One region of the Paenibacillus sp. FSL E2-0190 genome, then DNA from elsewhere that is predicted to be linked to it. Evidence: a T-box and tRNA genes for the amino acid it is inferred to sense, from the RefSeq annotation. Region 1 holds a T-box; the other holds one or more tRNA genes.
What was found. A T-box is a leader RNA that pairs with one kind of tRNA and senses whether it is charged. The one in region 1 lies ahead of pheS (phenylalanine--tRNA ligase subunit alpha), so its partner is inferred to be a tRNA-Phe.
Positions count from the first base shown of each region.

Region 2: it has a tRNA-Phe gene. The T-box ahead of pheS (phenylalanine--tRNA ligase subunit alpha) is inferred to sense a tRNA for this amino acid. The anticodon was not compared.

Region 1 covers NZ_CP150306.1:1,921,270-1,925,983, forward strand. The annotation lists gene NST25_RS08175 (efflux RND transporter periplasmic adaptor subunit) at 1-233, opposite strand, end outside; gene NST25_RS08180 (hypothetical protein) at 258-2,819, opposite strand; T-box leader at 3,085-3,370, shown strand; gene pheS (phenylalanine--tRNA ligase subunit alpha) at 3,431-4,465, shown strand; gene pheT (phenylalanine--tRNA ligase subunit beta) at 4,584-4,714, shown strand, end outside.
Region 2 covers NZ_CP150306.1:6,118,059-6,122,772, reverse strand. The annotation lists rRNA gene NST25_RS26865 (23S ribosomal RNA) at 1-1,690, shown strand, start outside; tRNA gene NST25_RS26860 (tRNA-Asn) at 1,751-1,826, shown strand; tRNA gene NST25_RS26855 (tRNA-Ser) at 1,830-1,922, shown strand; tRNA gene NST25_RS26850 (tRNA-Glu) at 1,941-2,015, shown strand; tRNA gene NST25_RS26845 (tRNA-Val) at 2,071-2,146, shown strand; tRNA gene NST25_RS26840 (tRNA-Met) at 2,164-2,240, shown strand; tRNA gene NST25_RS26835 (tRNA-Asp) at 2,266-2,343, shown strand; tRNA gene NST25_RS26830 (tRNA-Phe) at 2,354-2,429, shown strand; tRNA gene NST25_RS26825 (tRNA-Thr) at 2,458-2,533, shown strand; tRNA gene NST25_RS26820 (tRNA-Tyr) at 2,539-2,624, shown strand; tRNA gene NST25_RS26815 (tRNA-Trp) at 2,631-2,704, shown strand; tRNA gene NST25_RS26810 (tRNA-His) at 2,728-2,803, shown strand; tRNA gene NST25_RS26805 (tRNA-His) at 2,847-2,922, shown strand; tRNA gene NST25_RS26800 (tRNA-Gln) at 2,942-3,016, shown strand; tRNA gene NST25_RS26795 (tRNA-Gly) at 3,023-3,097, shown strand; tRNA gene NST25_RS26790 (tRNA-Cys) at 3,107-3,180, shown strand; tRNA gene NST25_RS26785 (tRNA-Leu) at 3,195-3,273, shown strand; gene NST25_RS26780 (AraC family transcriptional regulator) at 3,409-4,164, opposite strand; gene NST25_RS26775 (BMP family ABC transporter substrate-binding protein) at 4,492-4,714, shown strand, end outside.

The DNA.
Region 1 (4,714 bases):
ACCTCAGCTGCGGTCCCGCTGTCCTTCGTTTTTACTTTACCAGTTTCTGTAGCAATCACGGAGCCGGCTCCGGATACACTAACTACGATATCGCCCTTTGTAACGGTAGCTGTATTAATAGGCACTTCAGCGGCTTGACTGTTCTTATCAGGTAACAATGTATAAACCAGCATTCCTGCTGTGGCTACAACTACTACTCCAAGAGTCCAGAACACTATTTTTTTCTTCTTCATTTCTATCCTCCCTAGCTCATCATATTAATTGCCGGATGTATTGCTGGTGTCTGGATCTGTGCCAGAAGTAGAGTTGCTGTTCGAAGTCGTTGATGCCCCCTGATAAGTGACGACATAGGTTTGTGTTCCCAGCAGATTTCGATGGCCTTGGAATTCGTCGTATAGATTCAACCGGATTGCGCCGCCACCCAGTGTTTTGTACAGGCTGCTTGTGAAGGTTGTGGTGTACGACTTGAAGTTACCTAATTGTAGATCTGTGCCAAGTGTTAATGTTTTTTCCATGCTTTGTCCTAAGGGGTCAATCAGCTCCAACACCAGTTTGTGCTCGTAGGTGCCTGATTCATAAAGCGTGCTGGCTGACATGTTGTAGGTTAGTGCAGTGCTGAGCGTATCTTTACCAGCGGTGACGGTGGCGACTGCATTTGTAACGGATAGGGTATAAGGAAACATTTCCACGTTCAAAAGATTGCCTTTGGGCTCCACTCCCAGCTGGTTCAGTCCAAGTGATACCGTATTGATGTAACCCGTCGATTGGCCGTCAGGAGCGGTAAGCTTGCCTTCTGAAACACCCTCCCCGATATAAAGGACAAGGTTCGCTGGATCTATACCTAGAGGGAGCTTACTCCAGAGGGTGACCAGACTTTTTCCGTTAGGACTGGTGGAGGTTTTGGACTGGGTGACTTCGGCTTCATAATATTGATTGTCTTGTGTTTTGTAATAGGCTACGAGTTGAGCCTGTTCGGATTTACGCGATTCCTCACTGTTCATTTCTAGTTCTGTGTACAAGAGATTTGAATCTGTACCTGGGTACACGAGGGTCCGGCGTACAAGTAATTCCGCTTTTTTACCTTCAAGCTCAAGATGGAAAGAATTTTCAGCTGCAACACTCTGTACCCGGCTGTCCAGTTGGGTAGTACTTAGAGAAAGGAAGTTAAGCTTATTTTCACCTGAAGTTTCTTGCAGGGTGATTTTTAATTGATTGAAAGTATAGCTATAAGGAACATTGGCTACGACATACACAGCAGCCGATTCATTTGGACCGAGGATGGTTTGCGTACTTTCTGAGACAACCTGGGAAGTGCTGCTGATGTCACTTTCTCCAGCTTTGACGACACTTGTAAGCGCAGGAAGCTGAACAGAGGTTGATTTAGTGTTGCGGATGTTGATTTTAGCCACGATCTGGTCTTTGTCGGACCAAGGGAGTCTTTGAATGTTTGCAATTTTGACAACAAATGTACCGTGACTGTTCTCAATGGGGTATTCCGTGTCCTGCCAATTGTTAGTTTGCAGCGTGTAAGGGATCTGATAATAGGCGGTAGGAAAAATGATCTTGCCCTCAGCAGCCGGCTCAGTCATTTGCAGCTGCAATGTTCCTTGATTGAGTGTGAGTGGTACATCTGCGCTGAGTTCAATAATCTTTTCTTCAAGCGGTTTCAATGTTAGGCTGGCAAAACTCTTCGTATCTACCGGAAAGCTATACCCTTCAGCGGCTTTAATAGCAAGTTCATAGGCAGGCACATTCACTGCTTTGTTGCCGCTATTTTTGATGCGGAACTGTAGTGTCCACTTTGCGTTGCCATTGTCAGCATAGACGTTAGCCGTTTTCAACTGTGTTTCGACTGTATTATTGCTGATTGTAAGCTTCTTCGTGACATTGCTGGCTACGACAAGATCCGGTGTTGTTGCAGCGGGGAGATTGTAGGCGACAACCGGCAACGCTATTTTTAATGAGGCATCTTCTCCGGCAAATTGCAGCGCCATGTTGTCTGTCTTCATATAAGAAGGGATTTCCGTCAAATAGTAGATCGTCTTCTTTTCCTGAGGCTGTACTTTATAGCTGGTGCTGGTGTCATCAAGTGCGAGTTCAAATACAGATCCTCCAGCGGAAGCGAGGTATCCTTTAAGTCCAGTATCACTGAGCACCTTGGTTCCTTGATTAGTGAAGCTAACACCAACCTTGGCATAGACCTTACCGTTATATTCATAAATTTGCAGGCTCTCTGCCTTGGTGGTTACAGGGAGATTGTTTAGGGTGATCTTTTTACTCTGCCCTCTGGCGACAGCTTGTGAATATCCTGTTGGTACGGTGAAGTTCCCTAGCTTTTTTTGATAATCGGTGGTGTTGAAGTCCCATCCGTACAATGAAATTTTGACCCCGTTTAAAGAGGTGGATTTGCCGATGTTTACATAGTAGGTGATAGATTGACTGCTTTTCGCGGCAATGGATTTGATGGTTGCACTGCTGGTAATAGGGCTTCCTTGAATAACTGTACCGCCGCTAGTAGTTACTTTGGAGAAAAAGTCCACCAGATTGAGGCTAGCGTTGCTTCCATTAGAGTAGCTGAGTGTGTATGTAAGAATATTTCCGCCATCCTGAGTTAATAAGCTGACATCCGTCAGCTTTGCGCTGATGTTAGTCTTCAAGGCTATGGAGCCTAGTTTATCCAGAGCGGATACAGTAGCTGTTGTTGCTACTTTGGGGGATGTAGTCCCGGCCGAAGCGGCATGAGCTCCATACGCTGCAGATTGGCTAAGTACAGCTGTGCTTAGCAGCACCGCAGCTACTTTTATTCTCCGTACATGCATTTGATTTCCTCCCAATAGGATAGTTAATAGTCTGCGAAGGTGCACCCGAGTGGATAAGCAAGCCTTCCTAGTAATGGAAATTATCAAGCCCCGCTGAATGTTAGCTGAAAAAAAGTTGGAAAAATGGCTCTGAAGCTTAAAGCCAGCTTAAAAGAAGATAAAAATTAGCCTAATTTTGTCCAGCTTGTCAAAACGACAGATTTTGCATATAATAAACAGACATATCTCTTGTAGTAAAGAGATACCTGACAATTAGCATGAATTGTGAAATGCAGTGATGGAGAAGAGTACACAGTGCCTGACTTACAGGGAGGAGACGCCGCGGATTGAGAGCGTTTCTAAGAAGCAGAGCTGTCGAAGTTCACTCCGGAGCAGTTCCCTGAATTCCTTAAGCTGTCTAATAGGGAAGGGTAGGGGATACCGGTCACAGACCGTTATTTCTGTATAAAGTGAGATAGGTATCTGTCCAGCCAAAAGAGGGAATGAAGCTCTTAAGGGGAACAGATCAGCTTGTCTAACAAGGGTGGTACCACGGTCTTTTCGTCCCTTACCGGGAGGAAAGGCCTTTTTTTGTTGAACTAGACAATGATTGAAGGGGGCTGTACACGGCCATGAAAGAGAAGTTGGAAGCATTGAAGGTTGAAGCGCTGGCTAAGCTGCAGGAGGTTATGGATCCGCAGGTACTAAATGATCTAAGAGTGAAGTATCTCGGTAAAAAAGGTGAGCTTACAGAGGTTCTGCGCGGTATGGGAGGACTTAGTGCTGAGGAACGTCCGGTAATCGGGCAAGTAGCGAATCAGGTTCGCAGTGCTATTGAGGAGATTATCGGCGCGAAGCAGGAGGCTTTTCAAGAGCAGGAAACCCAGCAACGTCTGCAGGCTGAAAAAGTAGACGTAACCTTACCGGGTCGCCGTATGCAGCAAGGGGGCATTCACCCGCTTAGCAGAGTCGTACAGGAGATTGAGGATATTTTTATCGGCATGGGCTACCGTGTAGCTGAAGGTCCGGAAGTAGAGACCGATTATTATAACTTTGAAGCTCTAAATTTGCCTAAGAATCACCCGGCACGTGATATGCAGGATTCTTTCTATTTAACGGATGACCTGTTAATGCGCACACAAACCTCGCCGGTACAGATTCGTACTATGCAGGCTATGAACGGTGAAGCTCCGGTAAAAATCATCTGCCCGGGTAAAGTATTCCGCCGTGATGATGATGATGCAACGCATTCCTTCCAGTTCCACCAAATCGAAGGTTTGGTCATTGGAAGGAACATTCGAATGAGTGATCTGAAGGGCACCCTGCAACAATTTGTGCAGGAGATGTTTGGACCGAATACAGGCATTCGTCTTCGTCCGAGCTTTTTCCCATTCACTGAGCCAAGTGTTGAAGTAGATGTAAGCTGCTTCAAATGTGGCGGCGATGGCTGCAGACTATGCAAGCAAAGCGGATGGTTAGAAATCCTTGGCGCAGGTATGGTGCATCCAAATGTACTGAAAATGGGTGGCTATGATCCTGCTGAGTACAGCGGCTTCGCTTTCGGAATGGGTGTAGAGCGGATTGCAATGCTTAAATACGGCATCGATGACATCCGACATTTCTATAGTAATGACATGAGTTTTGTGAAGCAATTCAAGGGCGTTTAGTTTTTGTGGGCGCGCTGGCTGATAGTGGCGGAGAATGGCTTTGGAGCGTTCTCCCACAGGAAGCAGCGCGAACGACAGTGAAATAAATACATCTGAAACATAAAGGAAGTGAGCGGATATGAAAGTATCAACCGGATGGTTGGCTGATTATACATCGATTGAAGGAGTAACCGCCGAACAGCTAGCGGAGAAGATTACCGCTGCCGGCATTGAGATTGACGGCGTAGAGCGCCGCAATAAAGGTATTTC
Region 2 (4,714 bases), 2.8 Mb from region 1:
GAGCGTTGTGTAGGGGTTGAAGGTGTACTGAAAAGAGCGCTGGACACTACACAAGTGAGAATGCCGGTATGAGTAACGAAAAGATCAGTGAGAATCTGATCCGCCGAAAGCCCAAGGTTTCCTGAGGAAGGCTCGTCCGCTCAGGGTAAGTCGGGACCTAAGGCGAGGCCGAAAGGCGTAGTCGAAGGACAACAGTTTGAAATTACTGTACCACCGTAATCCGCTATGAGCGATGGGGTGACGCAGGAGGGTAGTGACGCGGACTGATGGATGTCCGTCTAAGCAGTGAGGCTGATGTGTAGGCAAATCCGCACATCATTAAGGCTGGGCTGTGATGGGGAGCGAAAATTATAGTAGCGAAGGTCATGATCTCACACTGCCAAGAAAAGCCTCTAGCCAGGAGAAGGTGCCCGTACCGCAAACCGACACAGGTAGGCGAGAAGAGAATTCTAAGGCGCGCGGAAGAACTCTCGTTAAGGAACTCGGCAAAATGACCCCGTAACTTCGGGAGAAGGGGTGCCCCGGTAGTGTGAATAGCACGAGGGGGCCGCAGTGAAAAGGCCCAAGCGACTGTTTAGCAAAAACACAGGTCTGTGCGAAGCCGCAAGGCGAAGTATACGGGCTGACGCCTGCCCGGTGCTGGAAGGTTAAGGGGAGTGGTTAGGGGTAACCCGAAGCTATGAACCGAAGCCCCAGTAAACGGCGGCCGTAACTATAACGGTCCTAAGGTAGCGAAATTCCTTGTCAGGTAAATTCTGACCCGCACGAATGGCGTAACGACTTGGGCGCTGTCTCAACGAGAGATCCGGTGAAATTTTAATACCTGTGAAGATGCAGGTTACCCGCGACAAGACGGAAAGACCCCATGGAGCTTTACTGCAGCTTGATATTGAATTTGGGTACGATCTGTACAGGATAGGTGGGAGCCGTAGAAATCGGAGCGCAAGCTTCGGTGGAGGCGCCGTTGGGATACCACCCTGATCGTATCTAGGTTCTAACCTAGTACCCTTATCGGGTACGGGGACCGTGTCAGGCGGGCAGTTTGACTGGGGCGGTCGCCTCCTAAAGAGTAACGGAGGCGTTCCAAGGTTCCCTCAGAATGGTTGGAAATCATTCGCAGAGTGCAAAGGCATAAGGGAGCTTGACTGCGAGACCTACAAGTCGAGCAGGGACGAAAGTCGGACTTAGTGATCCGGTGGTACCGCATGGAAGGGCCATCGCTCAACGGATAAAAGCTACCCTGGGGATAACAGGCTTATCTCCCCCAAGAGTCCACATCGACGGGGAGGTTTGGCACCTCGATGTCGGCTCATCGCATCCTGGGGCTGAAGTAGGTCCCAAGGGTTGGGCTGTTCGCCCATTAAAGCGGTACGCGAGCTGGGTTCAGAACGTCGTGAGACAGTTCGGTCCCTATCTGTCGTGGGCGCAGGAAATTTGAGAGGAGCTGTCCTTAGTACGAGAGGACCGGGATGGACGTACCGCTGGTGCACCAGTTGTTCCGCCAGGAGCATGGCTGGGTAGCTACGTACGGACGGGATAAGCGCTGAAAGCATCTAAGCGTGAAGCCCCCCTCAAGATGAGATTTCCCAATTAGTAAGACCCCTTGAAGACGACGAGGTAGATAGGTTGGAGGTGGAAGTGCAGTAATGCATGGAGCTGACCAATACTAATCGGTCGAGGGCTTATCCTATACGTAGAATGCAGATTCGTTTCGGATTCAGTTTTCAGGCATCAAGCCTGGTATGAATATTCCCTGATAGCTCAGTTGGTAGAGCACTCGACTGTTAATCGAGTTGTCACAGGTTCGAGTCCTGTTCGGGGAGCCATATGGAGAGGTGTCCGAGTTTGGCCGAAGGAGCACGATTGGAAATCGTGTAGGCGCCACAAGCGTCTCGAGGGTTCGAATCCCTCTCTCTCCGCCACAAATTTTTAATTAGTATGGCCCGTTGGTCAAGGGGTTAAGACACCTCCCTTTCACGGAGGTAACATGGGTTCGAATCCCATACGGGTCACCAAATTTTCACTTGATTTATCCTAGTGGACTTTGGTACAATAACAATTGTTGTTTATGGAGGCTTAGCTCAGCTGGGAGAGCATCTGCCTTACAAGCAGAGGGTCGGGGGTTCGATCCCCTCAGCCTCCACCATAACACTTTCTTACTGACGCGGGGTGGAGCAGCCCGGTAGCTCGTCGGGCTCATAACCCGAAGGCCGCAGGTTCAAATCCTGCCCCCGCAACCAATTAACTTAAGCAATTATATCTTTTGGAACCGTGGTGTAGTTGGCCTAACATGCCTGCCTGTCACGCAGGAGATCGCGGGTTCGAATCCCGTCGGTTCCGCCATTTTCATCATGGCTCGGTAGCTCAGTCGGTAGAGCAGAGGACTGAAAATCCTCGTGTCGGCGGTTCGATTCCGTCCCGAGCCACCATTTATCATCACAAAAGAATGAGTGCCATGCCGGTGTAGCTCAATTGGTAGAGCAACTGACTTGTAATCAGTAGGTTGGGGGTTCAAGTCCTCTCGCCGGCACCATCCTTGGAGGATTAGCGAAGTGGCCAAACGCATCAGACTGTAAATCTGCTCACGTGAGTGTTCGGTGGTTCGAATCCATCATCCTCCACCAGTTTTTAGGGGCATAGTTTAAAGGTAGAACAACGGTCTCCAAAACCGTTGGTGTGGGTTCAATTCCTGCTGCCCCTGCCAAGTTCTTTCTAAAGTTTAATATGGCGGCCGTGGCGAAGGGGTTAACGCACCGGATTGTGGTTCCGGCATTCGTGGGTTCGAGACCCATCGGCCGCCCCATTTACTTTAAAATGAATAATGGCAACAATATCAACTTAATATGGCGACTGTGGCGAAGGGGTTAACGCACCGGATTGTGGTTCCGGCATTCGTGGGTTCGAGACCCATCAGTCGCCCCATTTTACTTTAAAATGTTATTGGGGATTAGCCAAGCGGTAAGGCAACGGACTTTGACTCCGTCACTCATAGGTTCGAATCCTATATCCCCAGCCATTTTATGCGGACGTGGCTCAGCGGTAGAGCATCGCCTTGCCAAGGCGAGGGTCGCGGGTTCGATTCCCGTCGTCCGCTCCAAGTTTTCATGGCGCCATAGCCAAGTGGTAAGGCAAAGCTCTGCAAAAGCTTTATCCCCAGTTCAAATCTGGGTGGCGCCTCCATTTAGTTCATATGTGCCGGCGTGGCGGAATGGCAGACGCGCTCGACTCAAAATCGAGTGGGAAACCGTGGAGGTTCGAGTCCTCTCGCCGGTATCTTAAAAAGGTTTGTAAGAATGCTTTTATAAGCAATCTTACAAACCTTTTTCTTTATGTCCTTGGGTTTACAGCAGTAAGCCGTTGAATAGAGAGTTTCTCTATTTCAACGGCTTTTTTTAATCTGATTAGTGATTAACCTGATTGATTATTAATGCGGAATGCTCGCGGGGTAAGACCTATTTCTCGTTTGAACATATTGCAGAATTGGGCATCGTTCACAAAACCTGCAGCAGCAGATACTTCAGAGATTTGCATCTGAGTATGACGTAATAGAGATTTTGCATAATCCAGGCGTTTTAACAGCAAATACCGCAGGGGTGAAGACCCGAAACGTTCTTTAAATAGATGGCGAAAACGATCGTAACTATATCCGGACATTTCTGATAGTGTTTCGACGGACAATTTATGGCGATAATGCTCATTCATATAATTAAGGACATATTGTACTCGATCTTCTGTTGGGGATTGATATCCAGAGGCACTAAGAAGCCTCATAAGATGGACGGTAATCTCGCTCATTTGTAGGTTTAGAAGCTCAGAGAATCCGTCTTGCTTGCGTGTAAACTCTGCTTTCATTCGCAGCAGGATTTGAAGAACGGTCTGATCTTTATCATCTTCATATACGCCGAGCAGATTACTCATATTGGGGTGTTCTGAGTGGAAGCCTACAAATAATACATTTGCATCCTCACGGTGGTGCTCGTCATGTTTATGATTGGGTGGCACAAGCGCGAAAGAAGAGGAGCGAAAATGGTAACTTCGTGGGCCAACATTGGTTGTCCCTACCCCCTGTAAATAATAGACTAGTTCGTAGCATTCATGCTGGTGTGGAGGGATATAAGTATTTAGCTCATGTGTGGCACTTACAATATATAGAACACGATCCATGATGATCCTCCAATACTTATGTTTTAGCCGAATCGTACAAAACAATGACCGAAATCATATAATTATTTTTAATAATATTTGTTATGATCGTATCAATAAATCCGAAAGTTCGCAACCTGACTGGCCATCTCGTTCGGAAATAAAGCGGATTATTAATAATAATGGTATTTTTATTGCTATTTTTGAGCCTAAACGTTAAGTTTATTACTTTTAATGATACTTTATTTGGAAAAAAGAGAATTTCCATTTGAACCGTGAATTATACAATGGGTGAAGATGGGATTCTGCGGATTACTAACCAACTAAAATTAGGGGTGGAATAGAGTAATGAATAAAAAAGTTCTTTCTTTGTTGTTATTAATGGTGATGGTTCTGGTCACAGCATGTGGGAATAACACGTCCAATAATGGTTCTTCAACGAATACTGGATCCAAAGCGGACGAAGGCGGAGAAACAGGTGCAGGGGATAAACTCAAGGTTGTATTGCTGATTCCGGGGACACTTGGGGATAAATCATTTTTTGATTCCGCTAATAACGGCTTGCAAAAGG